Regions from separate parts of the Brenneria tiliae genome, predicted to be linked through region 1. Evidence: predicted binding sites of a transcription regulator. Region 1 holds the regulator's gene; each other region holds the start of a gene.
The links. Region 1 encodes PhoB, which activates phosphate uptake and scavenging genes when phosphate is short. Its sites were predicted from a motif close to CTGTCATAAAACTGNCNNAT; they were not measured.
Positions count from the first base shown of each region.

Region 2: pstS (phosphate ABC transporter substrate-binding protein PstS) is a predicted target of PhoB. The motif match lies at 3,783-3,802, and genes of this name have one in related genera.
Region 3: serA (phosphoglycerate dehydrogenase) is a predicted target of PhoB. The motif match lies at 4,639-4,658, and genes of this name have one in related genera.
Region 4: glpT (glycerol-3-phosphate transporter) is a predicted target of PhoB. The motif match lies at 4,060-4,079, and genes of this name have one in related genera.

Region 1 covers NZ_JAKPCB010000089.1:10,066-17,588, forward strand. Annotated here, with positions in the region: gene proY (proline-specific permease ProY) at 1-252, opposite strand, end outside; gene brnQ (branched-chain amino acid transport system II carrier protein) at 325-1,644, opposite strand; gene MFP24_RS04045 (cobalamin-independent methionine synthase II family protein) at 2,446-3,552, opposite strand; gene phoR (phosphate regulon sensor histidine kinase PhoR) at 3,791-5,113, opposite strand; gene phoB (phosphate response regulator transcription factor PhoB) at 5,141-5,830, opposite strand; gene sbcD (exonuclease subunit SbcD) at 6,048-7,274, shown strand; gene MFP24_RS04065 (SbcC/MukB-like Walker B domain-containing protein) at 7,271-7,523, shown strand, end outside.
Region 2 covers NZ_JAKPCB010000101.1:42,734-50,256, reverse strand. Annotated here, with positions in the region: gene pstB (phosphate ABC transporter ATP-binding protein PstB) at 1-533, opposite strand, end outside; gene pstA (phosphate ABC transporter permease PstA) at 584-1,471, opposite strand; gene pstC (phosphate ABC transporter permease PstC) at 1,471-2,430, opposite strand; gene pstS (phosphate ABC transporter substrate-binding protein PstS) at 2,635-3,675, opposite strand; gene MFP24_RS17150 (hypothetical protein) at 3,852-4,457, opposite strand; gene ssp4 (Ssp4 family T6SS effector) at 4,454-5,419, opposite strand; gene MFP24_RS17140 (beta-ketoacyl-ACP synthase) at 5,612-6,838, opposite strand; gene MFP24_RS17135 (3-ketoacyl-ACP reductase FabG2) at 6,838-7,523, opposite strand, start outside.
Region 3 covers NZ_JAKPCB010000100.1:159,262-166,784, reverse strand. Annotated here, with positions in the region: gene sltY (murein transglycosylase) at 1-144, opposite strand, end outside; gene ettA (energy-dependent translational throttle protein EttA) at 526-2,193, shown strand; gene MFP24_RS16005 (zinc-binding alcohol dehydrogenase family protein) at 2,341-3,342, shown strand; gene serA (phosphoglycerate dehydrogenase) at 3,383-4,612, opposite strand; gene rpiA (ribose-5-phosphate isomerase RpiA) at 4,909-5,565, opposite strand; gene MFP24_RS15990 (LysR family transcriptional regulator ArgP) at 5,768-6,661, shown strand; gene MFP24_RS15985 (oxidative stress defense protein) at 6,673-7,395, opposite strand.
Region 4 covers NZ_JAKPCB010000096.1:169,491-177,013, forward strand. Annotated here, with positions in the region: gene glpC (anaerobic glycerol-3-phosphate dehydrogenase subunit GlpC) at 1-896, opposite strand, end outside; gene glpB (glycerol-3-phosphate dehydrogenase subunit GlpB) at 893-2,155, opposite strand; gene glpA (anaerobic glycerol-3-phosphate dehydrogenase subunit A) at 2,145-3,866, opposite strand; gene glpT (glycerol-3-phosphate transporter) at 4,177-5,526, shown strand; partial or broken gene glpQ (glycerophosphodiester phosphodiesterase) at 5,599-6,188, shown strand; gene yigL (sugar/pyridoxal phosphate phosphatase YigL) at 6,195-6,995, opposite strand; gene pldB (lysophospholipase L2) at 7,025-7,523, opposite strand, start outside.

The DNA of each region.
Region 1 (7,523 bases):
GAGATAATCCTGCGCATAGCGGGAAAAAGAGCTGGACTGCGGGTTATGCACCGACATTTCGCCCAGCGCCCGCATAATGATATAAGCCACGACCCCGCCGATCAGGTAAGCCAGCAGGACGCTGGGCCCGGCCATCTGAATGGCGTTGGCCGAACCATAAAAAAGACCGGTTCCGATCGCCGAACCCAGGGCGATAAAACGGATATGCCGCGTACTTAGCCCACGCTTAAGCCTGGCGGTTTGTTGTTCCATAGATAAGCAACCTGTTGAAAAAGAAAAACCACAGGCTATTGCCTGTGGCGCATACATCCCAAATCGACCGCGTTATTGATGTACTCTGGCTTCCTGATGAGCACCCAGCCGGTCGTAAATCGCCGCCGCCAGCAACACCACCAACGATGGCGGCAGCCAGGCCAGCCCCTGCTCGCTCAGCGGCAGGCGCAGGCTCCACGCCGGCAACAGCGCGTTGAAGGCCGACGATTTTATACCATCAATCAGGCCGAACAACAGGCTGACCAACATAACCGGCGCCACAATACGCGAATTGTTATTCCACCAGGAGCGCGTAAAGCTCAGCAATACCAGAATGATGCAGGGGGGATAGATTGCCGTCAGCACCGGGACGGAGAGCTGAATCAGGTGGCTTAAACCAAGGTTGGACACCACCATGGAGAAACCGCCCAGCACAAAGACCAGCGTACGGTATGAGAACGGCAGATACTGCGCGAAGAACTCCGCACAGGCGCAGGTCAGACCGACCGCCGTTACCATGCAGGCGATAAATATCAGCAACGCCAGAAAACTGCTGCCCAGGCCGCCAAACGTGTGCTGGACGTAGGCATGCAGAATTTCGGCGCCGTTGGAGGCCTCCGGCACCAAAGCGCCGCTGGCGGCGCCCAGTTGGAACAGGCTCAGGTAGACCAGCGTCAGGCCGATGCCGGCAATCAGCACCGCCCATATGGTGTAGCGCGTCAGCAGTTGCGCGCTATCAACGCCGCGCGAACGGGCGGCGTTGACGATAACGATACCGAACACCATCGCGCCCAGCGTATCCATGGTGAGATAGCCGTTCACAAAACCGTTGGAGAATGGCACATGCTGATAGGTTTCCGTCGCCGGGATGGGCGAACCGGCCGGCCACAGCACCGCGGCGATGCCCAGTACCGTCAGGGCGGCGATTTTCAGCGGCGCCAGCACGTGACCTACCGTATCCAGCAGTTTTCCGGGGTATAACGAAACCGCGATGACGATCGCAAAGTAGATCAGGCTATAAATCAGCAGCGGAGAAGCCGCGTTTCCCACCAGCGGCGCCAGCCCGACCTCAAACGAGACCGTGGCCGTACGCGGCGTGGCGAACAGCGGGCCAACCGCCAGATAGCAGACGGTCGCCAATACCACCCCCGCCTTTTTGCCGATCGGGGAGCTTAATGCGTCAATACCGCCGCCGACGCGCGCCAGCGCCACGACGGTCAGCACCGGCAACCCCACCGCGGTAAGCAGAAAGCCGGCCGCGGCCATCCAGACGTGTTCGCCCGCCAGTAACCCCACCATCGGCGGGAAAATGATATTCCCCGCGCCGACAAACAGGGCAAAGGTCATAAAACCTAATGCCATGATATCTTTGGACGTTAAACGATGACTCATAGTTATGTCGCGTTGCCTGTATAAATCGATAAGAAGAAGAAAAAACTGTGCTGCTACCACCGTCCTTCAGCCAAGACAAAGGCGGCGTGCAGATTTATAGGAGTTTGTTTTTGGCGCACAGCCATATTGGGGGGCAATTAGAACGTTTATAGCGCTAAAAGACAAGCCGATATCGAAAAACTAGAGTTTTCAACTGAATTAAATAATGTAAACAACAGATAATATCAACTATCGTAAATTACCTGATACATGATTTGTGCATTTAAAGACGATACATTGCAATAAACTGCACAAAAATCATAAAAAATGCATGATGAAGCCATAGAATAAACTTATGGGATAAAAAAACGCCGGGAGTCTGAGGAATCCCCACAAATCAGGGAAAGGAATGTCTGTAAGCTTGGTGAGGGTTTCGTGCACGCTAACCTCAGTCGATTTCTGCAACCGTCGCTGCACGCGCCCGACACGAGGCGGCTCAGTCGCCGCCGCCCCGTGGCCCCGGGCTTTTCGCAAAATCGCGTCGCTACGCGATGCCTTCGGCGTTCGTGACCGCTGATCGGGCCGCCATTGACGCGCTCCCGGCGCGGCACTGGCTTTCGCCGCGTCCCTGCGGCTCACCCGGCGGTCACGCCCACCTCAGCGCGATTTTTTACGCGAAGGAAAACCTTTAAAAGACCACATCCTGCTATCTAAGACGATCTATCAAATAATACTTAATTATTTTCTGGGGATTCCTCTCGCCAGGAGCGGTTTTCAACGTCGCTCCCGGCGCGGAGGATCTTCAGTATAAAAACGAGGCGATCACCAAACCCGATCGGCGATATCGACCACCAGCCTCAGCTTATTCCACTGCTGCTCTTCCGTCAGGCTGTTGCCCTCTTCGGTGGAGGCGAAGCCGCACTGCGGGCTAAGGCAAAGCTGGTTGATATCGACGAACTTCGCCGCTTCTGCAATACGCGCCTGAACGCTTTGCGCATTTTCCAGTTCGCCGTTTTTAGTGGTAATCAGTCCTAGCACCACCTGCTGATGACCCGGCTTGATAAAGCGTAACGGCTCAAAACCCCCGGCGCGTTCCGTGTCGTACTCCAGGAAGAAAGCGTCCACATTCACTTCGCCAAACAGCGTTTTCGCCACGGGTTCGTATCCGCCTTCCGAAATCCAGGTAGAGCGGAAATTGCCGCGGCAGACGTGCAGCCCAATCACCAGATCGGCCGGCTTATCCGCCAGCGCCTTGTTCAGCACCGCGGCGTAGGTGCGCACCAGCTGGTCGGGATCTTCGCCGCGCTCGCGGATCTGGCGCTTTTGATCGTCCGAGCACAAATAGGCCCACACGGTATCGTCCAGCTGCAGGTAACGGCAGCCGGCATTGTAAAAGGCGTGGATCGCATCGCGCCAGGTTTGCGCCAGATCGTCGAAATAGTCCGCCAGATCCGGGTATACCGTGCTGTCTATCGCTTTACGGCCGCCGCGGAAATGCAGCACGCTGGGGCTGGGAATGGTTATTTTCGCCACCGCATCCCCCGCAATGCCGTTCAGATAGCGGAAATCCTCCAGCATCGGGTGCCGCGGATTAAAGCTCACTTTCCCCGTCACTTTAATGCCCAGCGACTTGGTCTGAATACCGTTGAACTGGATCCCCTGCTCGGCTTCGTAGCGTTCAACGCCGTTCAGCTCGCCGAAGAAGTCAAAATGCCACCAGCTGCGGCGCAGCTCGCCATCCGTCACCACCTGCAGGCCCGTTTCGCGCTGCCGCTCGACAATCCGCAGGATTTCCCGATCTTCTATTTGCCGCAGTTGCAGCGCATCAATCTCGCCGGACTGATACTGCAGGCGGGCCTGCTTGATCGCCGCCGGACGCAGCAAACTGCCGACGACGTCGGCGCGGAATGGGGGAAGTGTTTTAGCCATGGTCGCTCCTGGTTGCCGGCCCGCGCCCCGATGGGCGACGGCGGCGAAATAGTGGAATAATGGGCAGCCTGCGTGATAGTCACCGACGGCAACCATTCAGACATCTGGACGTCTAAATTTACCGTATGCTGCCACGCGCCCGATTCGCGGGCAATTGAAGAATTTTCACCGTGATTGAGTAAATTTCAAGTTTATGCCTCCCCCCCGTCTCAAGGTTAAGCAATGGCGTCCGCCGCCGTCAGGCTAAGGGTTTCACGGTATTTTCAGCCGCGGACGCAGGCGCAATCAGCCGATTCGGCAGCGTAAACACAAAGCGCGAACCGGCCCCCTGCTCACTGAGGATCTCCAGCCGGGAATCATGGTGGCTGAGCGCGTGTTTGACGATCGCCAGCCCTAATCCGCTGCCGCCGGTCTGCCGCGAACGCGCCTTATCGACGCGATAAAAGCGCTCCGTCAGGCGCGGCAGATGTTCACCGGCGATCCCAGGCCCGTTGTCGCTCACCTGAAACTGCGCGCCCTGCGGCGTTTTCTGCCAGCAAACCTCAATACGCGTGCCCGTCGGCGTATGGTTAACGGCGTTGTAGACCAGATTGGAAACCGCGCTGCGCAACTGTTCTTCGTTGCCGAAAATCTGCAGTTGCTCATTCACCCGAAAAACCAGCTCGTGGCGATCCTGGCTCAGCGCCTGGGCTTCACGCTGCAAGACGCGCAGCATCAGCGGCATATCCACCTTCTCGTTGAGATCGATCGCCGCCGCCGCTTCGATACGCGATAACGTCAGCAGCTGTTTTACCAGTCCGTCCATACGCCGCGTTTGCTCCTGCATGGTATTCAGCGCCTTGTTGCGCAGGGCGTTATCCAGCGTTTCATCCTGCATCATCTCCAGATAGCCCTGCAATACCGTCAGCGGGGTGCGCAGCTCATGACTCACATTGGCGAAAAAGTTGCGTCTGGCGCCTTCCAACTGGTGCATCTGCGTAATATCGCGCGCCACCATCAGCAGTTGCCCTTCCGAATAGGGCATCACGCGGAATTCGACGTGGTGGGCGTTATTCAGCTGCAGCGTCAGCGGACGGCTGAAATCCCGCCTTTTCATATAGTCGGCGAATTCGGGATAACGCAGCAGGTTGAGGATATTCTGCCCGTTATCTTCCGGCCAGCGGAAGCTGAGCAGGTGTTGCGCCAGATGATTACACCAGAAAATGGCGCCCTCTTCGGTGGTGATCACCAGCGCATCCGGCAAGGATTCGGCGCCGCTGCGAAAACGCTTAATCAACAGCGCCAGCTCGCGCCGCCGCCGCCGGTTGCGCAGTTGCATCTGATAAAGACCGTAGAACAGCGGTTCCCAGCTCCAGCGGCCGGGCGGCGGGGTCATGCTGCGATCGACCCACAGCCAATAGGAGAGTTTAAGCTGGTTATAAAAATTCCAGCACAGCGCCGCCAGAACGGCGGCTAACAGAAACCAGGGCAGATAGCCGAAGATCAATCCCAGTAATAGCGCGGGCAGACAAAAAAAAGCCAACTCCAGCGCCAGCCTTTTCCATGAGAGAGGTTCTAGCACGTTAATGTTTCTCCGCTACGGCAACCTTCAATAACGCGTTGAAAAACGATACCCCGTTCCCCGAACGGTCTGCACCATTTTGTCATGCCCGCTGGTTTCCAACGCCTTGCGCAGCCGGCGGATATGCACATCAACGGTACGATCTTCCACATAAACGTTAGTGCCCCACACATGATTCAGCAACTGCTCGCGGCTGTAAACCCGCTCAGGGTGCGTCATAAAGAAGTGCAGCAGTTTAAATTCCGTGGGCCCCATATCCAGCGCGAGTTCTTCCGTCGTCACCCGGTGGGAGGAGGGATCGAGGCTCAATCCGCGCATTTCAATCACCTCTTCAACCGCCATCGGCGAAATGCGGCGCATCACCGCCTTAATTCGCGCCACCAGCTCCTTGGGGGAAAACGGCTTGGTAATGTAATCATCCGCGCCGACTTCCAGCCCACGCACGCGGTCCTCTTCCTCGCCGCGCGCGGTCAGCATCATAACCGGGATATCGCGGGTAAGCGCCTCGCGTTTCATATGCTTGATAAACTGCAGGCCCGAACCGCCCGGCAGCATCCAGTCCAGCAGCACCAGCTCTGGAAAAGGCTCCGACAGTTGCGTTACCGCGCTGTCATAATCTTCGGCCTCGACCGGCTGATAACCATTCTGCTCCAGTACGAAGCATACCATTTCCCGAATCGGTGCTTCATCTTCCACGACCAATATGCGTCTAGCCATCATTAATCCTGCCATTAATCATCGTCGCCGTTGCATGCGGAAGGCATTATGCGTCAGTTTTGTGACAGATTTATTAAAAGGATTTTTTCAACCTCGCACAATAACGGCCCGACGCATTTTCGAGCCGCTTTCCAAACTTTCGGTTTTCGCCACGACAGTGCCCCGATGGCTGTTTATAATCAACCGCATTGCGATTACATGCCGTTCAGGGAGTTCCATGCGTATTATCCACACCGCCGACTGGCATCTGGGACAGTATTTTTACACCAAAAGCCGGGCGGCCGAACATCAGGCTTTTCTGCACTGGCTGCTGGAACAGGTCGAACAGCAGCAGGCGGATGCGGTAATAGTAGCAGGGGATATCTTTGATAACGGTTCGCCGCCGAGCTATGCGCGGGAAATGTACTACCGTTTCGTGGTCGATATGCAGCGCACCGGCTGCCGGCTGGTGGTGCTGGGAGGCAACCATGATTCCGTCGCCACGCTGAACGAATCGCGGGATCTGCTGGCCTGCCTCAATACCCGGGTTATCGCCAGCGTCGACGGCGACGTCGACAAACAGGTGCTGGTGCTGGAAAACCGCCGGAATCAGCCCGGCGCCCTGCTGTGCGCCATCCCTTTTTTACGCCCGCGCGATCTGATCGCCAGCCGGGCCGGGCAATCCGGCGATGAAAAACAGCAGGCCCTGCTGGACGCCATCACCACGCATTACCGGCAGTGTTACCAGTCGGCCTGCCGGCAGCGCGATATTCTGGGGCTGCCGCTGCCCATCATCGCCACCGGGCACCTGACCACCGTCGGCGTCACCGCCTCCGATTCCGTGCGCGATATCTATATCGGTACGCTGGATGCGTTTCCGGCGCAGGCTTTTCCGCCGGCGGACTATATCGCCCTCGGCCATATTCACCGCCCGCAGCGGGTGACGAAAAGCGCGCCCATTTACTACAGCGGCTCCCCCATCCCGCTGAGCTTTGATGAATTAAGCAGCCGGAAATCGGTTTATCTGGTGGATTTGGCGCCGGGCAGTCCGCCGACGGTAGAGGCGCTCCCGGTGCCGGCCACCCAGCCGATGCGCCTTATCAAAGGCGATCTGGCGGAAATAGAACGGCAGTTGGCCGCCTTCAGCGATTATCAGGGCGAAAAGCCGGTGTGGCTGGATATTGAAATCACCACGCAGGATTATCTGAGCGATATGCAGAAACGCATTCAGACGCTGACCGACGGTTTACCCGTCGAAGTGCTGCTGTTGCGCCGCGCCCGCGAACAACATCTGCAGGCGATAGTGCGCCAGCAGAAAGAGACGCTGAACGAGCTGACGGTGCACGAGGTTTTCGAACGCCGGCTGGCGAGCGCCGCCGATCTGGAAGAGAGCCGTCAGCAGCGCGTACGCACGCTGTTCGATCAGGTGATGGATGAATTGGAAAATAGCGAGCCCGCCGCATGAAAATACTCAGCCTGCGGTTAAAAAACCTCAATGCCCTGAAAGGGGAATGGAAAATTGATTTCACTCGCGAGCCCTTTGCCAGCAACGGCCTGTTCGCCATTACCGGCCCCACCGGCGCGGGAAAAACCACGCTGCTCGACGCCATCTGCCTGGCGCTGTATCACGCGACGCCGCGGCTGAAAAACATTTCCGCCAGCCAGAATGAGCTGATGACCCGCAACACGGCGGAGTGCCTGGCGGAAGTGGAGT
Region 2 (7,523 bases), on a different contig from region 1:
AGCAGCAGCACGTCGGGACGGATGGCGATGCCGCGCGCGATGCACAAGCGCTGCTGCTGACCGCCAGACAGGCTGTAACCGCTCTGGTGCAGCTTGTCTTTGGTTTCGTGCCACAGCGCCGCCTTGGTCAGCGCCCACTGCACCCGTTCATCCATATCCGCGCGCGATAATTTTTCAAACAAGCGTACGCCGAAAGCGATGTTGTCGTAAATGGACATCGGAAACGGCGTCGGCTTCTGGAAAACCATCCCAACCTTGGCCCTCAGCAGCGCGATATCCTGTTTATCGGTCAGGATATTATTGCCATCAAGCAGAATATCGCCTTCGGCGCGCTGCTCCGGATAGAGCTGATACATTTTATTCAGGGTACGCAGCAGCGTGGACTTGCCGCAGCCCGAAGGGCCGATAAAGGCGGTAACCTGATTGGCGGCAATATCCAGCGTGATATCCTTTAGCGCATGGAACTTCCCATAATAGAAATTCAGATTGCGAACCTGGATTTTACTGGTGGATGTCTCAGTAGCCATACTCATCAAGACTTCTCTCTTTTACACGGGCGCTGCAAGGCAACGCCTTAAAATTATTAGTGTTTCTTGGCGGAAAAAATAACCCGCGCCAGAATATTCAGCAGCAGAACGCACAGGGTAATCAGCAATACCCCCGCCCAGGCCAGCTGCTGCCACTCGACGAACGGACTCATGGCGAACTTGAATATGGTGACCGGCAGGTTGGCGATCGGGTGCATCAGGTCCGTGCTCCAGAACTGATTGGAGAGCGAGGTAAACAGCAGCGGCGCGGTCTCCCCGGCAATGCGCGCTATCGCCAGTAAAATCCCGGTCATAATGCCGGAAACCGAGGCTTTCAGCGTGATGGCGGAAATCATCTTCCATTTCGGGGTTCCCAGCGCATACGCCGCTTCGCGCAGGCTGTCCGGCACCAGCTTGAGCATATTTTCCGTGGTGCGGATAACAATGGGTATCTGCAACAATGCCAGCGCAATCACCCCGGCCCAGCCGGAGAAGTGCTGCATTTTCGCCACCACCAGGGTGTAGACGAACAGCCCGACCACGATGGACGGCGCGGAAAGCAGGATATCGTTAATAAAGCGAATCACTTCGGCGACCCATGATTTCCGCCCGTATTCCGCCAGATAGATACCGGCCATAATCCCCAGCGGCGTGCCCAATACCGTCGCCCACAGGATCAGCAGGCCGCTGCCGACGATGGCGTTCGCCAGCCCGCCGCCCGGGCTATTCGGCGGCGGCGTCATCTCGGTGAATAACGCCAGCGACATGCCGTCCATCCCTTTGCTGATGGTTGAAAACAGGATCCACACCAGCCAGAAAAGGCCGAACGCCATGGTGACCATGGATAAACACAGGGCTATGCGGTTTTTCTGACGCCGCCAGGCCTGCATTTTATGTCGCGAACGCGCCAGCGACGCTTGTTGTTCCGTGTTTAACGCAGCCATCAGCGCGTCCCCTCATTCTTTGTCAGACGCATAATCATCAACTTTGAGCACGCGAGAACAATAAAGGTAATCATAAACAGGATCAGCCCCAGCTCCATCAGGGCGGCGGTATGCAGGCCGGACTCCGCCTCGGCGAATTCATTGGCCAGCGCCGAGGTAATACTGTTGCCGGGCATATACAGCGATATGCTATCCAACTGATAGGTATTGCCGATAATAAAGGTCACCGCCATGGTTTCGCCCAGCGCGCGCCCCAGCCCCAGCATAATGCCGCCGATCACCCCGTTCTTGGTGTAAGGCAGAACGATATGCCAGATGACTTCCCAGGTGGTGCAGCCAATACCGTAGGCGGACTCTTTCATCATCACCGGCGTCTGTTCAAACACGTCGCGCATCACCGCCGCGATGTACGGAATAATCATGATGGCCAGAATCACCCCGGCGGCAAGAATGCCGATGCCAAACGCCGGACCGGAGAACAGCGCGCCGACAATCGGGATACCGGACAGCACGCTGCCTAACGGCTGCTGGAAATATTTGGCGAACAGCGGCGCGAAAACAAACAGCCCCCACATGCCGTAGACGATGCTGGGGATGGCGGCCAGCAGCTCGATGGCGACGCCCAGAGGACGCCGCAGCCAGCCCGGCGCCAGCTCGGTCAAAAACAGCGCGATGCCGAAACTGATCGGTATGGCGATAATCAGGGCGATCAGCGAGGTGACAATGGTGCCGTAGATCGGCACCAGGGCGCCGAACTGCTCGGCCGGCGCATCCCAGTCTTTGGTCCACAGAAAGGAAAAGCCAAATTTTTCGATGCTGGGCCAGGAAGCCACAATCAGGGAAACAATAATGCCCCCTAACAACAACAGCGTCACCAGCGCGGCCAGTTTCACCAGCGCGCCAAAAATGATATCGCCATGTTTCCCGGGGGCTTTGATAGTTGGCTTGTACTCAGCCATGCGTCTCTCTTCTCAATTTAACCGCGTTTGATACCAAAGTGCCGTTGGGGCAAAGAGATCTGGTGACCTCTTTGCCCCATTATCAATCCAGCAGCAACTTAGCTAACGGCCTTGCGATCAAACACAAGGAACCTGGTACGATTTTAGTACAATTATGCTTAATGCAATTGTTTTTAATACTAATTATCTTGATGCCGGTTATTTTTAATACAGTGCTTTACCGCTGCCGTCTTTGATATTGGCCTTCCAGGCGGCGCGGATCTGCTCTACCACTTCAGCGGGTAAAATAGCATAATCCAGCGCCGTTGCCTCATCGCCGCCTTTGGTATAAGCCCAGTCAAAGAACTTCAGCACTTCGGCGCCCAGCTCGGCTTTAGGCTGCTGTTTCTGCACCAGAATAAAGGTGGTTGAAGAGATCGGCCAGGCATCCTCGCCTTTCTGGTTGGTCAGATCCTGAGCGAAAGACGCGCTCCAGTCTGCGCCTTTGGCCGCATTACTGAAACTTTCCCCGGTCGGGCTGACGACTTTACCGTCCGCGGAAACCAGTTTGGTGTAGGCCAGATTATTCTGCTTGGCGTAGGCGTATTCAACGTAGCCAATGGAACCGGGCAGACGCTGAACGAACGCGGCAATCCCGTCGTTGCCTTTGCCGCCCAGACCGGTCGGCCAGTTAACCGTGGAGCCGGAACCGATTTTTTCCTTCCATTCCGCATTCACTTTCGCCAGGTAGCTGGTGAACACGAAAGAGGTGCCCGAACCATCGGCGCGACGCACCACCGCAATATCCTGATCCGGCAGCTTGGCGTTCGGGTTCAGTTTGGTGATGGCGGGATCGTTCCACTTCTTGATTTTACCCAGATAGATATCACCCAGCGTTTTACCGTCCAGCGTCAGATCGCCGGATTTGATGCCCGGAATGTTAACCGCCAGCACCACGCCGCCGATAACCGTCGGGAACTGGAATAAACCATCCTGCGCCAGCTTATCGTCGGACAGCGGCGCATCCGTCGCGCCGAAATCCACGGTCTTGGCGATAATCTGTTTTACGCCGCCTGACGATCCGATGCCCTGATAGTTGACTTTATTGCCGGTTTCTTTCTGATAGGTGTCGGCCCATTTGGCATAGACCGGCGCGGGAAACGTCGCTCCGGCGCCGGTGAGATTGACGGCGGCAAAGGTGGAAACCGCCGTCAGCGAAAACGCCGCCGCGGCGATACTGGCAATAGTGGTACGCATGATTTTCATAATCCCTCCTGTGGGATAGCAAAAATGTCGACCCGAAATCGTGATTAATCAGAGTGTAGTGTGCAGGAGGAAAAATAGGACAGTTGGGTGACAGTAAAATGTATGTAATGTGACAGTTTTATGACATAGCGGACGATACAGACGCTTTTACGATAAACACGCGCTTATCGACAAATTTACGTTTTGCTTATTTTGCGCATTCTGACCTGTTTTGCAGCATGGGCAAGGCGCTTCGTTCTGCAATACAACGCAAAGATAAAAAAAGCGCGGCTATTCATTAACCAGCGACAGCACCAAAGCACAACGAATTCACCAATGAAGAAAATCACTTTTTTCGTATCATGCAATCCTTCAACGAAGGCGGTGTATCCTGATGTGGCAATCAACATAAAAAAAACAATAATAAATAGATAATTAAAAAAAACTAATCCCTGCACCTGCCCACGCGCGATAAAACGAGCGGCAGAAAGTAAAATGATTAAGAAAATCGACATGGCGCCAAAATATATCGATATAAAAACGACTGGCGCCAGATGGAAAGAATATAACGTAAATACCATATTTACTGAAAACGCTACCAGTAAAATGAGGTAAATTCCACCGGCAGCAAAAGGGTGGGGAATCGCCTGTTCATAAAGGGGTTTATCAAAATAGTCTTCCATTTCCCGCGTTGAGCGCTCGGTCAGCGTATATCCCCCTTGCCGGATTGCCGTATCAATCTCTTTCCCATGAGCGATGAGATCCTGAAAAGTGCTGCCAACAATGAGCTCTATCCACTTCATTTTATTGTCGCCAGAGACTGAAGAGTGCCCAAAACATAATTTCCTGTACGTCGCACATTACCAGGCGCGGCAACCACACCGCTAACGGCGCTTCCGGTAAATGCCATTGCGCTATTAAGTGTATTGATCAACTGTTTTTGCAATTCTCTTTGAACAGGCTCAACAGGAAAACGCTTCGGATAGATTCCTGCACGAATCATCGCTTTAATTTCTTTATTGGAAATGCCAGGGTTTTGAGCTTTGATAATTTGCTCTGTAAGACGAGCGCGATCCTGACGCGGATAGGTTTTTAACCAGTCACGAACTTTCAGCGATGATATAGATTTCATGGCGTTATATGTTCTTAATACCTCTCTCAGCGCACCACCCGCCGCCGCAAGCGAGATCAAATCCAAAGCCGTTGAAGTCGCTATATACCAATCCTCTGAATCCAACCAGCTAACCGTTTGAGAATCTAATAATCCAATATCTACTACGCGCAATGTACCGTTAATACATTGAGCCCCCGTCGCCATCGTGCCCGCATAAGCAAGAACAGCTAATGCACCACTGGCGCCAGCAGTGATAGGCATAGCCGAAGATCCGAAAATAAAAACAGCAGCAGTTAGTAACGAAGCGCCACAGGATAATGCCGTTGATGCAATTTCCACCCCCAATGAAGGTGAAGATACAGCCTCTTTGATGCTCTTTTCCGTAAAGTGACTATTAAATTGAGGCACTTTGCTGACAACCACATGCGTTACCTGACTATGCGACGGATTGGCATAGCGGCGAGAAGGGCGAACCAGAAAACTGCGGGCGCCATCATTGAAAATGATGCCGGCCTGATTGAACGTGCGATGGCAATCCATCGCCTGCCCCAGCGCTTTAAAATCAAAGTCCGCCCCGGCGCCATTTCCCATCCATCGGGAAAAATCGTAATTCGTTAATCCATGTTCAGCAGAATAATTCAGCGCAGTCATTTATCTATCTCCATCCGTTGGGGAAAATTAGCGACTATATATGCTCCCGCATTCTCTTATTACCCACAATAGATTGCAAGATGCCGGAAAGCGGCCATGGCTTTTCGCGGGATATCGCGCGCTGACCGCGGCGATATCCCGATACCCTGCTTTATTATTTGCCTGACGGATCGGTTGCCCCGTTATCCCAATTTACCTCCAGCGGCGAAAAATCAGCGAGGTATTGATGCCGCCAAAGGCAAAGTTATTGGACTGCACATAGTCGGTGTCGATATAACGCGGCTCGTCCATAATATAATCCAGCGCGCCGCAGTCTTCCGCCGGCTGCCGCAGATTGAGGGTGGGGGCGAACCAGCCTTCGCGCATCATTTCAATACTCATCCAGGCCTCCAGCGCGCCGCAGGCGCCCAGGGTGTGGCCGAAATAACTTTTCAGGGAAGAAATCGGCGTCGCGTCGCCGAAAACCGCCGCCGTCGCCAGGCTTTCCGCCACGTCTCCGCGATCCGTCGCCGTGCCGTGCGCATTGATATAACCGATATCGCCGGCGCTCAGCCCCGCGCAGCGCAGTGAACCCTCGATACAAATCTGCATGGTTTCGCGCTGCGGCTGGGTGATGTGCGCCGCGTCGCAGTTGGTATAGAACCCCACCAGCTCGGCGTAAATGGTCGCCCCGCGCGCCTGCGCGTGCTCCAGCTCTTCCAGCACCAGCGTCCCGGCGCCCTCGCCGATCACCAGCCCGTCGCGCCCGGCGTCGAAAGGCGACGGCGTAGTGTGCGGGGCGTCATTGCGCTGGCTGGTGGCGAACAGGGTGTCAAACACCGCCGCCTCCGAAGGGCACAGCTCCTCCGCGCCGCCGGCGACCATCACCGTCTGGTAGCCGTGGCGAATCGCTTCCCAGGCGTAGCCAATCGCCTGGCTGCCGGAGGTACAGGCGCTGGAGGTGGGGATAACGCGGCCGCGCAGGCCGAAGAACAGCCCGGCATTCACCGCCGTGGTGTGCGGCATCATCTGTACATAGGTGGTGCCGGTAATATTGTTGGTATGCTTTTCCGTCAGCATGGTGGCGAAATCGCTCACCGGACCGGTGCTGCCCGTCGACGAGCCGTAGGCGATGCCGGTTTCCCCGCTGGTCAATACCGGATGCTCCAGCAGCCCCGCCTGTTGCAGCGCCAGCTCGGTGGCGCGCGTCGCCATCAGCGAGACGCGCCCCATGGAGCGAATGCGTTTACGAGTGTAATGCTCCGGCAACGTGAAATCATCAATCGGCGAGCCCAGCTGCGTATTCAGACCGTCGTACACCCGCCACTCCGGCATCTTGCGTATCGCATTGCGCCCGGCGCGCAGGCCGTCGGACACGCGCTGCCAGGACTCGCCAAACGCGGTTACGCCGCCCATTCCCGTTACCACCACACGACGCATCACAGCATCCCTCCGTTAATAGAAATCACCTGACGCGTTACGTATCCGGCGATATCGGACATAAGATAGCTCGCCAGCCCCGCGACCTCATCCGCCTGCCCCATGCGTTTCATGGGGATCATTTTCATCGCTTCTGCAACGGCTGGCGGCTCCATTTGAATCATGCCGGTATCGATCAATCCGGGGGCGATGCAGTTGACGGTAATTTTCCGCTTCGCCAGCTCGACGGCCAGCGCCTTGGAAGCGCCGATAATCCCGGCCTTCGCCGCGCTGTAGTTAACCTGCCCGCGGTTGCCCATTATCCCGGAAACCGAGGACAGGGTAATGATGCGCCCCCCCTGGCGCAGGCCGATCATCGGCATTACGCAGGGGTGGATCACGTTATAGAAGCTATCGAGATTGGTGTGGATCACGCTGTCCCAGGCGTGGTCGTCCAGCGCGGGAAAGGCGCCGTCGCTGGTAATGCCGGCATTGCTGACCACGCCGTAATAGGAGCCGTGCGCCTCGATATCCTGCCCGATAACCGCGCGGCACGCCTCCCGGTCGGCGATATCGAACCCGAGGATACGGCCGGCGCCGTTGGCGTCGAGGATGCGGCGCAGCGTATCTTCAGCGCCGTCTCTGTCGCGGTGGTAATGCACCGCGACGGTAAAACCATCCGCCGCCAGGCGCAGGGCGATGGCTC
Region 3 (7,523 bases), on a different contig from region 1:
GTCCAGTTGGTTGCTATCCCACGCCTGGTTAACCTGCTGATAACGCTGACGCTGCTCGTCCAGAGAATCCGCCTGCGCATAAGCCGAAGCCCCCGCCAGACATACCGCCGCAATGGCGTACCACCAATGACCCGCTTTAACCATAACCTGCGTTAACCTCATCCGTTATCGACATGACGCGAAATATCAACGCCATCAAACCGCTTGTGCAAAACATCGCCGTTGCCCTGTTGGCACCGTTCAAGTGTGGCACATCATACAAAACAACGACATGCCAATTCGGGAAGAATGCCGCACCAAGCGCATCTTTTCCTCAACGGCGGCGGCTGCGCCATCTACCGATCACGGCAAATGGCCGGATAGCTGGGATCGGGCGCCGAAACCGGCTACACTCCGGGATCTAAAGTGATCGATCCGCCGCAGAGGTATCATCCTGTGCGGTGATGTTCCCGACACGACCGCCCACGCGCGGCGCATAAATCATCGTGTCAATACAACACAGACAGAAAGAGGCGAAGTCGCAACGTGGCTCAATATGTTTATACCATGCATCGCGTCGGTAAAGTCGTTCCGCCGAAGCGTCATATTCTGAAAAACATCTCCCTCAGCTTTTTCCCCGGCGCCAAGATTGGCGTGCTGGGCCTGAACGGAGCCGGTAAATCGACGCTGCTGCGCATTATGGCCGGCATCGATAAGGACATCGAAGGCGAGGCCCGCCCGCAGCCCGGCATCAAAATCGGCTATCTGCCGCAGGAGCCGCAGCTCAACCCGGAGCATAGCGTGCGCGAATCGGTTGAGGAAGCCGTAGCCGAAGTGGTGACGGCGCTGAAACGTCTGGATGAAGTGTATGCCCTGTACGCCGAACCGGACGCGGATTTCGATAAACTGGCCGCCGAGCAGGGCAAACTGGAAGAGATCATCCAGGCCCACGACGGCCACAACCTGAACAACCAGCTGGAGCGGGCGGCGGATGCGCTGCGCCTACCGGACTGGGACGCCAAGGTCGCCAACCTTTCCGGCGGCGAGCGCCGCCGCGTGGCGCTGTGCCGCCTGCTGCTGGAAAAACCGGATATGCTGCTGCTGGATGAACCGACAAACCACCTGGATGCGGAATCCGTGGCCTGGCTGGAGCGCTTCCTGCACGACTTCGAGGGCACCGTGGTGGCCATCACCCACGACCGTTACTTCCTTGATAACGTCGCGGGTTGGATTCTGGAACTGGACCGCGGCGAAGGCATTCCCTGGGAAGGCAATTACTCCTCCTGGCTGGAGCAGAAAGATCAGCGTCTGGCGCAGGAAGCCTCTTCCGAAGCGGCGCGGCGCAAATCCATCGAGAAAGAGCTGGAGTGGGTGCGTCAGGGAGCCAAAGGTCGCCAATCCAAGGGCAAGGCGCGTCTGGCGCGCTTTGAAGAGCTTAACAGCACGGAATACCAGAAACGCAACGAAACCAACGAACTGTTTATTCCACCGGGTCCGCGCCTGGGCGATAAAGTGGTTGAAGTCGTCGGCCTGAGCAAATCCTATGGCGAACGCCAACTGATCGACGGGCTCTCCTTCTCGGTGCCTAAAGGGGCGATTGTCGGCATCATCGGGCCGAACGGCGCCGGTAAATCGACGCTGTTCCGCATGATGTCCGGCCAGGAACAGCCGGATAGCGGCACCATCGAACTGGGTGAAACGGTGAAGCTGGCGTCGGTCGATCAGTTCCGCGACGCGATGGACAACGGTAAAACCGTGTGGGAGGAGGTTTCCGGCGGGCAGGATATCATGCGTATCGGCAGCACCGAGATGCCAAGCCGCGCCTACGTGGGCCGCTTCAACTTCAAAGGGGTCGACCAGGGTAAGCGCGTCGGCGAACTCTCCGGCGGCGAGCGCGGCCGTCTGCATCTGGCGAAGCTGTTGCAGGTGGGCGGCAACGTTCTGCTGCTTGACGAACCCACCAACGACCTGGATATCGAAACCCTGCGCGCGCTGGAAAACGCCCTGCTGGAATTCCCCGGCTGCGCCATGGTGATCTCGCACGACCGCTGGTTCCTCGACCGTATCGCCACCCACATTCTGGATTATCAGGATGAAGGGAAAGTGGAGTTCTTCGAAGGCAACTTTACCGAATACGAAGAGTACAAAAAGCGCACGCTCGGCGCCGACGCGCTGGAGCCGCACCGTATCAAATACAAGAAGATCGCCAAGTAAACGCCCGACGGCCCGCGCTTGCGGGCCGTTTTGCTCTCCCCTGCGGAGCGATAATCGAAAAAACGCGTTATCCTCTCGGCACCATGCCGTTCTACACTGTGTATTAAGCAAGTCATATGCAGTAATAAACCAAAGAGGAACCACGCCATGACCGCTCATGCAATAGCCGTCGACCCCCGGCAGCCGGAAAACTTGATCACCATTACTCAGGAAATCCCCGAGCCGGGAGAATACGATCTTCTGGTGGAGGTCAAAGCGGTTTCCGTTAACCCGGTCGATACCAAAGTGCATGCCGGACTGCGCCAAAACGGTTTACAACAGCCGCGCATCCTCGGCTGGGACGCCAGCGGCGTGGTGGTGAAAACCGGCAACGCCGTCGGCAATTTCAGGGTGGGCGACGAAGTATGGTACGCCGGCGACATTACCCGCCCCGGCAGCAACAGTACCTATCAGTTGATCGACGCCCGCATCGCGGCGCATAAACCCGTCTCGCTGGACTGGCCCGCGGCCGCGGCGCTGCCGCTCACCTCCCTTACCGCCTGGGAAGGCTTATTTGAACATCTGAAAATCCAGCAGGCGGATGAAGAAAAAACGCTGCTGATTATCGGCGGGGCCGGCGGCGTAGGATCGCTGGCGATTTCGCTTGCCGCCCTGCGCAGCCCGGTAAAAATCATCGCCACGGCGTCGCGCCCTGATTCGGCGGAATGGTGTCGCCAGCCCGGGGCGCATCTGGTGGTCGATTATCGCCATCTGATTGACGGGCTGGAAAAAGAAGGCATCAAACAGGTGGACTATATTTTCTGCCTGAATGATACCGACGGCCACTGGGATGCCATCGGCAAACTGATCGCCCCGCTGGGACACGTCTGCACCATCGTGGAAAATCAGCGTCCGCTCGATCAAAACGCCCTGAAGCTGAAAAGCGCCGCGCTGCATTGGGAATTCATGTTTACCCGCAGCATGTTCAACACGCCCGATATCAGCCGGCAGGGAGAAATTCTGCAGGAGGTCGCCCATTTGGTCGATACGGGAAAATTACAGGGAACGGCAAGCGAAACCCTGCAGGGGCTGAGCGTTGAAACGCTGCGCCAGGCTCATCGGAAAGTGCTGGAAGGACATATGCGCGGCAAGGTGGTTATCGCTTTTTGACGGGAAACACCAGCCCCGCAAGGGGCTGGTCAACAGCGGATCAGTACAACAGGCGGGCACGGATAGTGCCGGGTATCGCCTTCATCAGCTGTAACGCCGTGTGCGCGCAGTCAGTTTCAACATCAATCACCACATAACCAATCTCCGCGCTGGTTTGCAAATACTGCGCGGCGATATTGATGCCCTGTTCGGCAAAAATCTGGTTAATCTTGGTGATAACGCCCGGGCGGTTTTCATGAATGTGCAGCAGGCGGGCGCGGGCGCCATGGACGGGCAGCGAAACCTCTGGGAAGTTGACCGCGGACAGCGTGGAGCCATTGTCCGAATATTTAGCCAGCTTTCCGGCGACTTCATCACCGATATTTTCCTGAGCTTCCTGCGTTGAACCACCAATATGCGGCGTCAGCAACACGTTATCAAACTCGCATAGCGGTGACAGGAACGGCTCGCTGTTGGATGCCGGCTCTTGCGGGAAAACGTCAATCGCCGCGCCGACGATATGCTTACTGGTCAATGCCTCGGACAGCGCGGCGATATCAACCACCGTACCGCGCGAAGCGTTAATCAGAATCGAACCCGGCTTCATCAGCGCCAGCTCTTCGGGCCCCATCATATTCTGGGTGCTTTCCGTTTCCGGCACGTGCAGGCTGACCACATCGCTCATATTCAGCAGATCGGAAAGATGGCGAACCTGCTGAGCATTCCCCAGCGGGAGCTTACTTTCGATATCATAGAAATAAACGTGCATACCCAGGCTTTCCGCCAGAATGCCCAACTGCGTACCGATATGGCCGTAGCCGATGATACCCAGCTTCTTGCCGCGCGCTTCATAGGAGCCGACGGCCAGCTTGTGCCAGACGCCGCGGTGCGCTTTGGCGTTCGCCGCCGGAATGCCGCGCAGCAGCAGCAGCATTTCGCCAAGCACCATCTCAGCTACCGAGCGGGTATTGGAAAAAGGCGCGTTGAATACCGGAATGCCGCGTTTTGTCGCCGACGGCAGCTCAACCTGATTGGTACCGATACAAAAACAGCCGACCGCAATCAGTTTTTCAGCGGCGGCGAAAACGTCTTCCGTCAGATGCGTACGCGAGCGAATACCGACGAAATGCGCGTCGCGGATGGAGGCTTTCAACGCTTCCGGTTCCAGTGCGCCTTTGTGATATTCGATGTTGGTGTAACCCGCGGCACGCAGATTTTCCAGCGCGCTCTGATGCACGCCTTCAACGAACAGAAACTTAATCTTATCTTTTTCTAATGATACCTTTGCCATTTCCCGACCTTATTTTCAGACTTCAGATGCGGCAGTTTGTAAACAACCTCTGCCAACATAACAAAAATTACGCCGCCATCAATACAACCGATTGCCTCTCGCGTACGGCTCGTTGCAGGAGCGCTCAACATTTCTGGCAAAAAATATGGCTAAATAGGCACATCGCCATATCGACGATAAACAAAATAAGAAAAAGTGATATTAAGTGCCAAAAATGAGCTATTGACGACAAATTCATTTTTATACAAAAAATTTTCCGGCGCGGCAATCCGCCCGCGCCCGGCACGGCGGGAGCGTTACCTGACCGTTTTCACCCCCGTCGAGGTACCGACCAGCGCCACATCCGCGCCGCGGTTGGCGAACAGCCCTACGGTGACGACGCCGGCAATGCCGTTAATGTGATTCTCAACGGCAACCGCATCCATAATGTTCAGGTTGTGAACATCGAGAATAATATTGCCGTTGTCGGTCACCACGCCCTGACGATATTCCGGTTGTCCGCCCATTTTGGCCAGTTCGCGCGCCACATAAGCCCTGGCCATCGGGATAACCTCAACCGGCAGCGGAAATTTACCCAGCACGTCCACCTGTTTTGACTCATCGACAATGCAGATAAACTGACGGGCGATGGCGGCAATGATCTTTTCCCGGGTCAGCGCCGCGCCGCCGCCCTTGATCATCTGCATATGCCCGTTGATCTCGTCCGCGCCGTCGACGTACACGTCCAGGGAATCCACCTCGTTACAGTCAAAAACCGGGATCCCCAGGCTTTTCAGTTTGGCCGTCGAGGCATCGGAACTGGATACCGCACCGGTAATCTGCCGTTTGATCGACCCCAGCGCATCGATAAAATGCGCGGCGGTCGAACCGGTTCCCACCCCAACGATGGTATCGGGGCGAACGTAATCAAGCGCCGCCCAGCCAACTGCTTTTTTCAGTTCATCCTGTGTCATAGTCTGTTTCAGGCCCATAGCTACGAAAGTACGAAAACGTGTGCGTATTATAGAACACCCATGGGGGGAAATGGCGTAAATTCCCCCCGCCGCCGGCGCATTATTTTATCGCCGCCGCAGGTATATAAGATTTCTGCATGGAAAAGCGCAAAATGTGGCATAGTGAAAAAAACAGATTTCGTTCAGAGGAATTTTTACTTTCATGAAACGCCCGGACTATCGAACGCTTCAGGCTTTGGACGCCGTTATCCGCGAACGGGGTTTTGAGCGCGCCGCGCAGAAGTTATGCATCACGCAATCGGCGGTATCCCAGCGCATCAAGCAACTCGAAAATCTGTTCGGTCAGCCGTTGTTAGTCAGGACCATCCCTCCCCGCCCCACCGAGCAAGGACAGAAACTGTTGGCGCTGCTGCATCAGGTCGAGCTGCTGGAAGAAGAGTGGCTGGGTAATGAAGCCAGCAGCGATATTCCGCTGCTGCTATCGCTGGCGATCAACGCCGACAGTCTGGCGACCTGGCTGCTGCCGGCCCTGCAACCGGTGCTGGCGGACTCGCCCATCCGGCTCAACCTGCAGGTGGAGGACGAAACCCGGACCCAGGAAAGATTACGCCGCGGCGAAGTGGTGGGCGCGGTGAGTATTCAGCCACAGCCGCTGCCAAGCTGTCTGGTGGATAAACTGGGCGCCCTGGACTACCTGTTTGTCGCCTCCCCCGCCTTCGCCGCCCGCTATTTTCCCAACGGCGTGACGCGCTCGGCGCTGCTACGCGCGCCGGCGGTGGCATTCGATCATCTTGATGATATGCATCAGGCGTTCCTGCAGCAAAACTTCGATTTATCCCCCGGCAGCGTCCCCTGCCATATCGTGAACTCTTCGGAAGCCTTCGTGCAGCTGGCCCGCCAGGGCACTACCTGTTGTATGATCCCGCATCTGCAAATCGAGAAAGAACTGGCCGACAACGAACTGATTGATCTGACGCCGGGGCTGTTTCAGCGCCGGATGCTCTACTGGCACCGTTTCGCCCCGGAAAGCAGGATGATGAGAAAGGTTACCGATGCCCTGCTGGCGCACGGGCATCAGGTGCTACGACAGTCTTAAACGCCGTTAGTTTACGGATTCCGCTGCAGTTCAAACACCACATCGACCTGATCGTCAAAGTGGATGGTTTGCTGTTCATAGGTTTGCGCCGCTTCGCTTTGAGCCGCCACATCCGCCGTTTTAAACATCCGGGCCACCGGCATGGGCTGATAGTTGGCGACGTGGTAGCGAATACTGTAAATCGGTCCGAGCTTGGCGTTAAATCCCTGAGCCAGGGATTGCGCCTGACTGGTTGCCTGCTCAATGGCCTTTTTACGCGCCTCGTCACGGTAGGTATCCGGATTGGCCACCCCCAGATCGACGGTGCGAATTTCATTCAGACCGGACTTCAGCGCGCCATCCAGCAGCTCATTCAGCTTATCCAACTGGCGCAGCGTCACCTCGACCTGACGCACCGCGCGATATCCTTTCAGCACCGCACCGCCGTTCTTCTGGTAATCATATTCTGGTTGGGTGCGTAAGTTGGCCGCATTGATATCTTTCTTTTCAATGCCGTTTTTCGCCAGAAAATCAAAATACTGGGCGACGCGGGCATCAACCTGTTTTTTCGCATCCGCGGCATCTTTGGACGACACGCTGACCTCAATCGCCAGACGGGCGATATCCGGCGTGGCATCAACGCTGGAGGTGCCCGACGTCACGATATGCGGGCCGTCCGGCAATTCCGCGGCCAGGCCGACAGCCGGGGCGCCTAAACCGACCATAGCGGCCAATGCCAATACTTTTAGCTTCACAATGTCTCCTTTATTGATATTTTGTCGCCGAGACGGCCGCCTGAACGGCTTACCGTCGTCTGTTTTCCACCGCGGCGGTAAACGGACAGCATACCGCGCGGCCGACACAACAAAATATAGGTGAATTT
Region 4 (7,523 bases), on a different contig from region 1:
TAGGCCACCCGCAGCGGCAGCGCGCGCAGCGGCAGTTCACGCCCCTCTTCCTCCAATAGCCGGTACAGCCGCCGGGTGGCCAGTTCAATGCCATCGCGCACGCGCTCGGTGTCCACGCCCAGCAGATGCGGATATTCATCGCGCAAGGTAAAGGCGCAGCTGGACGACGTCGCCACCACAGGTATGGACTTGCCGTTGATCGCCTCGTCCAGCGATTGAATATTCACCCGCGCCTGCTTTCTCGCCCGATCGTGAAAGCCATTGGCGATCAGCGGCACGCCGCAGCACTTTTCTTTGCTCAGCAGTTGAACGCCGATATTCATGGCGTTAAAAATCCGCACCAGATCTTTTCCCAACTGGGGATGGTTGTAGTTAACGTAGCAGCCATGAAAGTAGGCGACCTGCTCGGGGTAGCCTTGCTGCCTTTGCGCCTGCCGGCGATACCAGCGGCGGAAGGTGCCGAAGGAATATTTCGGCAACTGGCGGCGATGGTCGATTTTTAAGGCTTTATCCAGCAGTTGACGCACCGGTTTCAGGCCGGTCGCCGTGTTCACCAGCGGAGCAAACGGGGTGGAAACCGTTCCCATCAGATCGGTATGGCTCAGAATGGCGTCGCGCAGGGTGGGCTTATGGCTGCTGTAGTTGGCTTTCGCGCGCTGAATGATGTCGCCGATTTTAACGTCCGACGGGCAGGCCACTTCGCAGCGTTTACAGTTGGTGCAGTACTTCAGCGCCTCATCATACAACGCGGGATCTTTGCGCCGCAGACGTTCGCCATCCGGCCCGGCCTGTTTCGGCCCCGGATAGAGCGGATTAACCCGCGATACCGGACAATAGGTGGTGCACACCGTGCATTTGATGCAATTTTCAAAGCTGTTATCGTCAAGCAGGCTCATTGGTTGTCCTCCTGCAGAATCAGGTCGGCGGCATACAGCGCGCTGAGCAGCGATACGCCCGCGCCGCACCCCTGCGCAATGGGATCGAACCCTTCCAGCACCGCGCCGACGGCATACAGGTTATCCGCCGTTTTACCGGCGATGGCGGGGCGCAGATTGTCATCGGTTATCACGCCGAATTGCCGGTAAGGCTGGGCGGCGAACACATCCTGCCGGCTCCACTCCTCCCGCCGGGCCGCGAAGCGGACATCCAGCCCGAACACCGGTTCGCTGACCCGGTCGAAGCGCGCCAGCAGACCGTTACTGAAGAAACTGCCGCTGGCCAGCACCACGTGCCGCGCCCGCAGCGGAATATCGCGGTGATTACGGGTATAGAGCGCGGCGCCCTGCGCTTCCAGCACGGCGCGTTCCACCCGGTCGCCCGGCATAACGATCCCACCCTGCCGGCGAAAGCGGCGCAGCAGCGCCTGATGCAGACGCAGTCCCGGCAACGAAGGCGGCAACGTCGGCAGCAGCAGCACCGGCTTGCCAAGCGCCTGGCGCAGCCCGTCCAGCGCCGCCGGTCCGTCCAGCCCCAGACAGGCGGGCATGATCACCGCATCATTGCCGCTGGCGAATACCGTCAGCTCTTCCGCCAGCGCCGCCAGATTTTCCGGCAGATCGAGCACCCTGGAAATATTCACCGCCCGGAACTCGCTGGGGTTGCGGCGCAGCCGATCCAGCACCGGCAGTTTGACATCATCGCTGCGGGCGGCGATGCCCTGCGACTGCAGCGTCCCGGCCACCATACGCGACTGGAAATCCAGAAATCCTTCAATGCCGGCCACCAGCGGGCGCTCCCAGCGAGCGGTGCCGGCCAGGCCGCGGGTCACGCTGTCCGGCTGGCTGAGCCAGCAGGGGCGAAACTTGCCCAGCGGCGTCATCCGCAGATGATTGTGCCGATAGTCGCCCAGCATCGGCATGGCGCAGCGAACCAGCAGCGCCTGAGCCTCCGGCAACAGGGCGGCGATCCGCTCGGCGCCCATCAGCGTATAGGGATGGCGCGGCGCCTGCCGGGCCAGCTCGTCCAGCGCGCTTAACGGCTGGTCGACGGGCTGTCCGTCCGGCAGGCAGGCGAGCAAATCCAGCGCGCCCGAAGAAAAATGCAGGGCGCTTTGCCCGGCGCTGACGATAGCGCAACGTTTGCCCTGTTCGGACAGCCGGATGCCGCAGGTTAACCCCGCCAGCCCGCCGCCGATAATAACCGCGTCATACCGCATGCTGTTCCTCCCGCGCATCATCGGCCGTCAGGCCGCACAACCCCTGATATACCCAACTGGTAAACTCGCTTTCACGCAGGGTATTGCCCCAGGCGACCGGGCGAATGCCTTTCCAGCGTTCATTGAGAAACTGGCTGAGCTGGACGATGGATTGCTCCGGCGTCGACTGCCCCAGCCGGCACAGCAATCCCGCGGCCCGGCAGGCGCAAAGCTCGCCCTGGCAGGTTCCCATCCCGACGCGGGTGCGGCGGCGTAAATCAATCAGATTATTAACCTGGAGCGACTCCACCGCGTAACGCACTTCGCCGGCGGTAACGGCTTCGCACTCGCAGACCAGGCTGCCGTCCAGACGCTCGCCGGACAACAGACGCCCGGCGCGTTCGCCGTGGCGGTAAATCGCCGATCCGCGCAGCGGCGCGGACAACGGAAAGGCGCTGTTTTGGGAGTCCGATAGCGGGCTTTTCGGCGCGGAGAAATGCCCGACGGAGGCGGAGCGGCGCCCGGCGGATTGAGGTTCCGCCGCGCGTTCCGTGCCGGATTCCGAACCGGGCAACGGCGTCTGCGCCGTGGTACAGGCCACGTCGCAGCCCAGCTTTTCACAGATTTTATCCGTCACCCACTCGGCCATCAGCCGGTAGGTCATCAGCTTACCGCCGGTGATGGTAACAAAACCCTCCAGACCATCGCGGCTGGCATGGTCGAGCAGCACAATGCCGCGGCTAACGCTGCGCCCGCTGGGGTCGCTGTCGCTCGCCACCAGCGGACGCACCCCCGCATAGGCGCGGAGAATGCGCGTATCCGCCAGCTGCGGCGCCAGTTTGGCGCCTTCGCGCATCAGGATTTCCACTTCCGCGGGCGTGACCGTCATATTATCGATCTGATCGTAATCGATATGGGTCGAGGTAGTGCCGATCAGGGAGATGGTGTCTCCCGGCACCAGAATGTCGGCATCGGCCGGTTTGCGGCAGCGGTTAATCACCATGTTGTTGATACGGTGTCCCAGAATCAGCAACGCCCCTTTCGCCGGGAACATGCGTACGCGCAGATCGGCATACTCGGCGATATGTTGCCCCCAGATCCCCGCGGCGTTGACCACCACCTGGGCGTAGATCTCGCCGGCGACGGCGTTTTTATGGTCGAATACGCGCACCCCGGTGATGCGGTCGCCCTGGCGGATCAAACCGATAACCTCATGATAAGTCAGCACCTCGGCGCCGTGCTCAGTGGCATCGATGATATTGGCCGAGGTCAGGCGGAAAGGATCGATGGTGCCGTCCGGCACCCGAACCGCGCCAATCAGCGCCGGGTTGGCGGCGGGCTCCAGACGCAGCGCCTCCTGGGGATCAATCGCCTGGGCGTTGATCCCCGCCTGTCGGCAGGCGGCGATAAATTGGCCCTGATAGGCGAGGTCGTCTTCCGGCAAGGTCAGAAACAGGCCGTCCGTCGGCTCCACGCAGTGGCGGGCTATGCGCTTGAGCACCTGGTTTTCTTCAATACATTCGCGCGCGGACTCGCCGTCCGTCACCGCATAGCGCGATCCGCTGTGCAGCAAACCATGGTTGCGCCCGGTGGCGCCGGTGGCGATATCAAAGCGTTCGATCAACAGGCAGCGCAATCCCCGCAGCGCGCAATCCCGCACGGTTCCCGCGCCCGTCGCTCCACCGCCAATCACAATGACATCGGTTTCCCGGTATGACCCCTTATTTTGCATACGCCCTCTTCTCGCGGATCCTGACCTGGCGCTATTGGGACACAAAATACAAGGTTAATGTTTGATAAAGAGCAAAAACGAACATAAAACGAAAATTGAATAGTCATTAAAAGTCACATATGTGATGGGTGTCACCAAAATCAATTCCATAATTGCATAAGCCTTGTTAATGTAAGTAAGAAAAAATGTCATACCTTCATAAAAATGTAACATTTGAGCGATAACTCACAGATGAAAAGGGCGAAATTGGATAGTCTTACCTTCGTTATAGAACAAAAAATTATCGTTTTTGGGCGTATTGGAGGCAGAAATGCTGAGTATTTTTAAACCCGCTACACACCAGCCCCGCGTCGCAGCGGATCAGGTCGATCCACTGTATCGTCGCCTGCGTTGGCAAATTTTCATGGGCATCTTCTTTGGCTATGCCGCTTACTATCTGGTGCGCAAAAATTTCGCCCTGGCGATGCCATTCCTGATCGAACAAGGGTTCTCGCGCGGCGATCTCGGTTTCGCGCTATCCGGCATTTCGATCGCCTACGGCTTTTCCAAATTTATCATGGGTTCGGTCTCCGACCGCTCCAATCCGCGCGTGTTCCTGCCCGCGGGCCTGATATTGGCGTCAGCGGTCATGCTGTTTATGGGGTTCGTGCCCTGGGCTACCTCCAGCATTGCGGTCATGTTCGTGCTGCTGTTCCTGTGCGGCTGGTTTCAGGGCATGGGCTGGCCGCCGTGCGGACGCACCATGGTGCACTGGTGGTCGAAAAAGGAACGCGGCGGCATCGTTTCTATCTGGAACTGCGCGCATAACGTCGGCGGCGGTATTCCACCGCTGCTGTTCCTGCTGGGGATGGCCTGGTTTAACGACTGGAAAGCCGCCCTGTATATGCCGGCGTTTGCCGCCATTCTGGTCGCGCTGATCGCCTTTGCCCTGATGCGGGATACGCCGCAGTCCTGCGGCTTACCTTCGATCGAAGAGTATAAAAACGACTATCCGGTTGATTATGATGAGAAAGCCGAAGAAGAGCTGACCGCGAAGCAAATCTTTATGCAGTACGTTTTCCCCAACAAGCTGCTGTGGTACATCGCCATCGCCAACGTATTTGTTTACCTGCTGCGCTACGGCATTCTCGACTGGTCCCCGACCTATCTGAAAGAGGTAAAACATTTCGCGCTGGACAAATCCTCCTGGGCCTATTTCCTCTACGAATATGCCGGCATCCCCGGCACGCTGCTGTGCGGCTGGATGTCCGACAAAGTGTTTAAAGGCAACCGCGGCGCCACCGGCGTGTTCTTTATGACCCTGGTCACCATCGCCACCATAGTGTACTGGATGAACCCGGTGGGCAATCCGCATGTGGATATGGCGTGCATGATCACCATCGGCTTCCTGATCTACGGACCGGTAATGCTGATCGGCCTGCATGCGCTGGAGCTGGCGCCGAAGAAAGCCGCGGGTACGGCGGCCGGGTTCACCGGTCTGTTCGGTTATCTCGGCGGCTCCGTCGCCGCCAGCGCCATCGTCGGTTACACCGTGGACTTCTTCGGCTGGGACGGCGGCTTTATGGTGATGATCGGCGGCAGCATCCTGTCGGTGCTTCTGCTAATCGTCGTCATGATCAGTGAGAAAAAGCATAAGGAAGAGTTAGCCAGACAGGCATAATCCCGTCTTGTAAGCATCCCTCTGGCGGCGTCCCATCGACGCCGCCTTTCTCTTAACAGATAAGAGGTTTGATCGCATGAATTTACCGAAGGGTTCGACATTAAAGACGGCAAACGGGTACCAGGTTATCCCCAGCGTTTTCCCATGTGGAAATCCGACTTTCGCGTCCATACCTTTCAGAAGAAATTGAATTTATTCAGGGCCTGAATCACTCGACCGGCAAAAATATCGGTATCTATCCTGAAATCAAAGCCCCGTGGTTCCATCATCAGGAAGGCAGAGACATTGCCCGCGAAGTGCTGACGGTACTGAAGCAGTATGGCTACCCCCGGAAAAGCGACCGGGTATTCCTGCAATCTTTCGATGTCGCGGAGCTTAAACGCATCAAGAGCGAACTACAGCCCGAAATGAAGATGGACCTGAATCTGATACAGATTATCGCCTATACCGACTGGCAGGAAACCTATGAAAAACAGGCCGACGGAAAGTGGCTAAACAACGACTATGACTGGATGCTCAAGCCGGGCGCCATGAAGCGGATTGCCGCCTATGCCGGGGACATCGACCAGCTTTACCATATTCTTTATCAACGGGCGGACGTCGACGGCCTGTTCACCGATTTTCCCGACAAGGCCGTGGACTATCGGCACAAGCCGCGCTGAGCGCGGTTATCGCAGGAACAAATCCCGCAGGTAGTTCGGCACCGCGCTTTCCGCGTTGCTGCCGATCACCTCCAGCGCCGGCAGCACATTCTTCAAACGCTGGTGGGCGTTTTGCATGATGCAGCCTTTGCCCGCCATCGACAGCATTTCGTAGTCGTTCATCCCGTCGCCGAAAGCGATGCACTCGCGCAGCGAAAAGCCGATGATCTTCGCCACCTGCTCCAGCGCGTGGCCTTTGGATACCCCGCCGGCCATCACTTCCAGGCAGGTCAGCGTGGAAAAGCTCACGTTGACGCGATCGCCCCAGCGCGCGTTGATCGCCTCTTCCAGCGTCAGCAGCTGCTCGTGGGAATCGCAGGTAAAAAAGATCTTGCTGACGCCGTCGGTCTCCAGCAGGCCTGGCTCGAACAGCTGGTACTTAAACACCGACTCTTTAAAAAAACGCTCCTCGTCCGGGCTCTGACGGTTCATAAACCACTCATCGTCGCGGTAAACGTGCGTCAGCATATCCGGGTTGTGGTGCGCCACGCCGTAAAGATCGCGGGCGATGTCCGGGTCCAGATTATGGCTGAAGATCAAATCGCCCTGGGTGTTGTGCACCCGCGCGCCGTTGGAGGTGATCATAAACGCGCTGATGCCCAGACCGTCGCGGATTTGCGCCACGTCCATATGGTGCCGCCCCGTCGCAAAGACAAAATGAATCCCCTTTTCGGTCAACAGCTTGAGGGTTTCTTTCGCATAGGGGGAGAGCGTATGGTCGGGCGACAATAGGGTGCCATCTAAATCGGAAGCTACGACATGGTACATAACGGTGAGATCCAACCTCTGGTGGTAATTTAATAATAGCGAGCAAAATGCTCCAGAATCAGCTCGAATGCCTGAGCACGAATGTTATCTTTCTCAAACAGAATCTCATGCCGCGCCCCGTTGATAATCCGGGGTGCCCCGCCCGCACAGGGGTGACCGCTCTGCGCCAGAGCCTGACAAAACCGATCCTGGCTGCGGTTATCCACCACCCGATCTTCTTCCGCCTGCAACAGCAGCAGCGGCGTAGTGATATCGGCGGCCTGCTCCAGCAACTCCCGGCCTACCGTCAGCGCTTCGCGTACCCAATGGTAGGTCGGTCCGCCAACGCGCAGCTCCGGGGCGTCCGCATAAAATCTGACGCTGCGCCGGTAGCGCTCGCGGCTGTGGGTCAGCATATTGACCACGTAAGGCAGCGGCCGCCATTGCCCGGTGCCGATGGCGTAATAGTCGCGTATCGCGGGGCGGCGCTCCGCCCAGTCGACGATGCGCCATGCCAGCCAGTTTGGCATCGGCAGATGAATGCCGCAC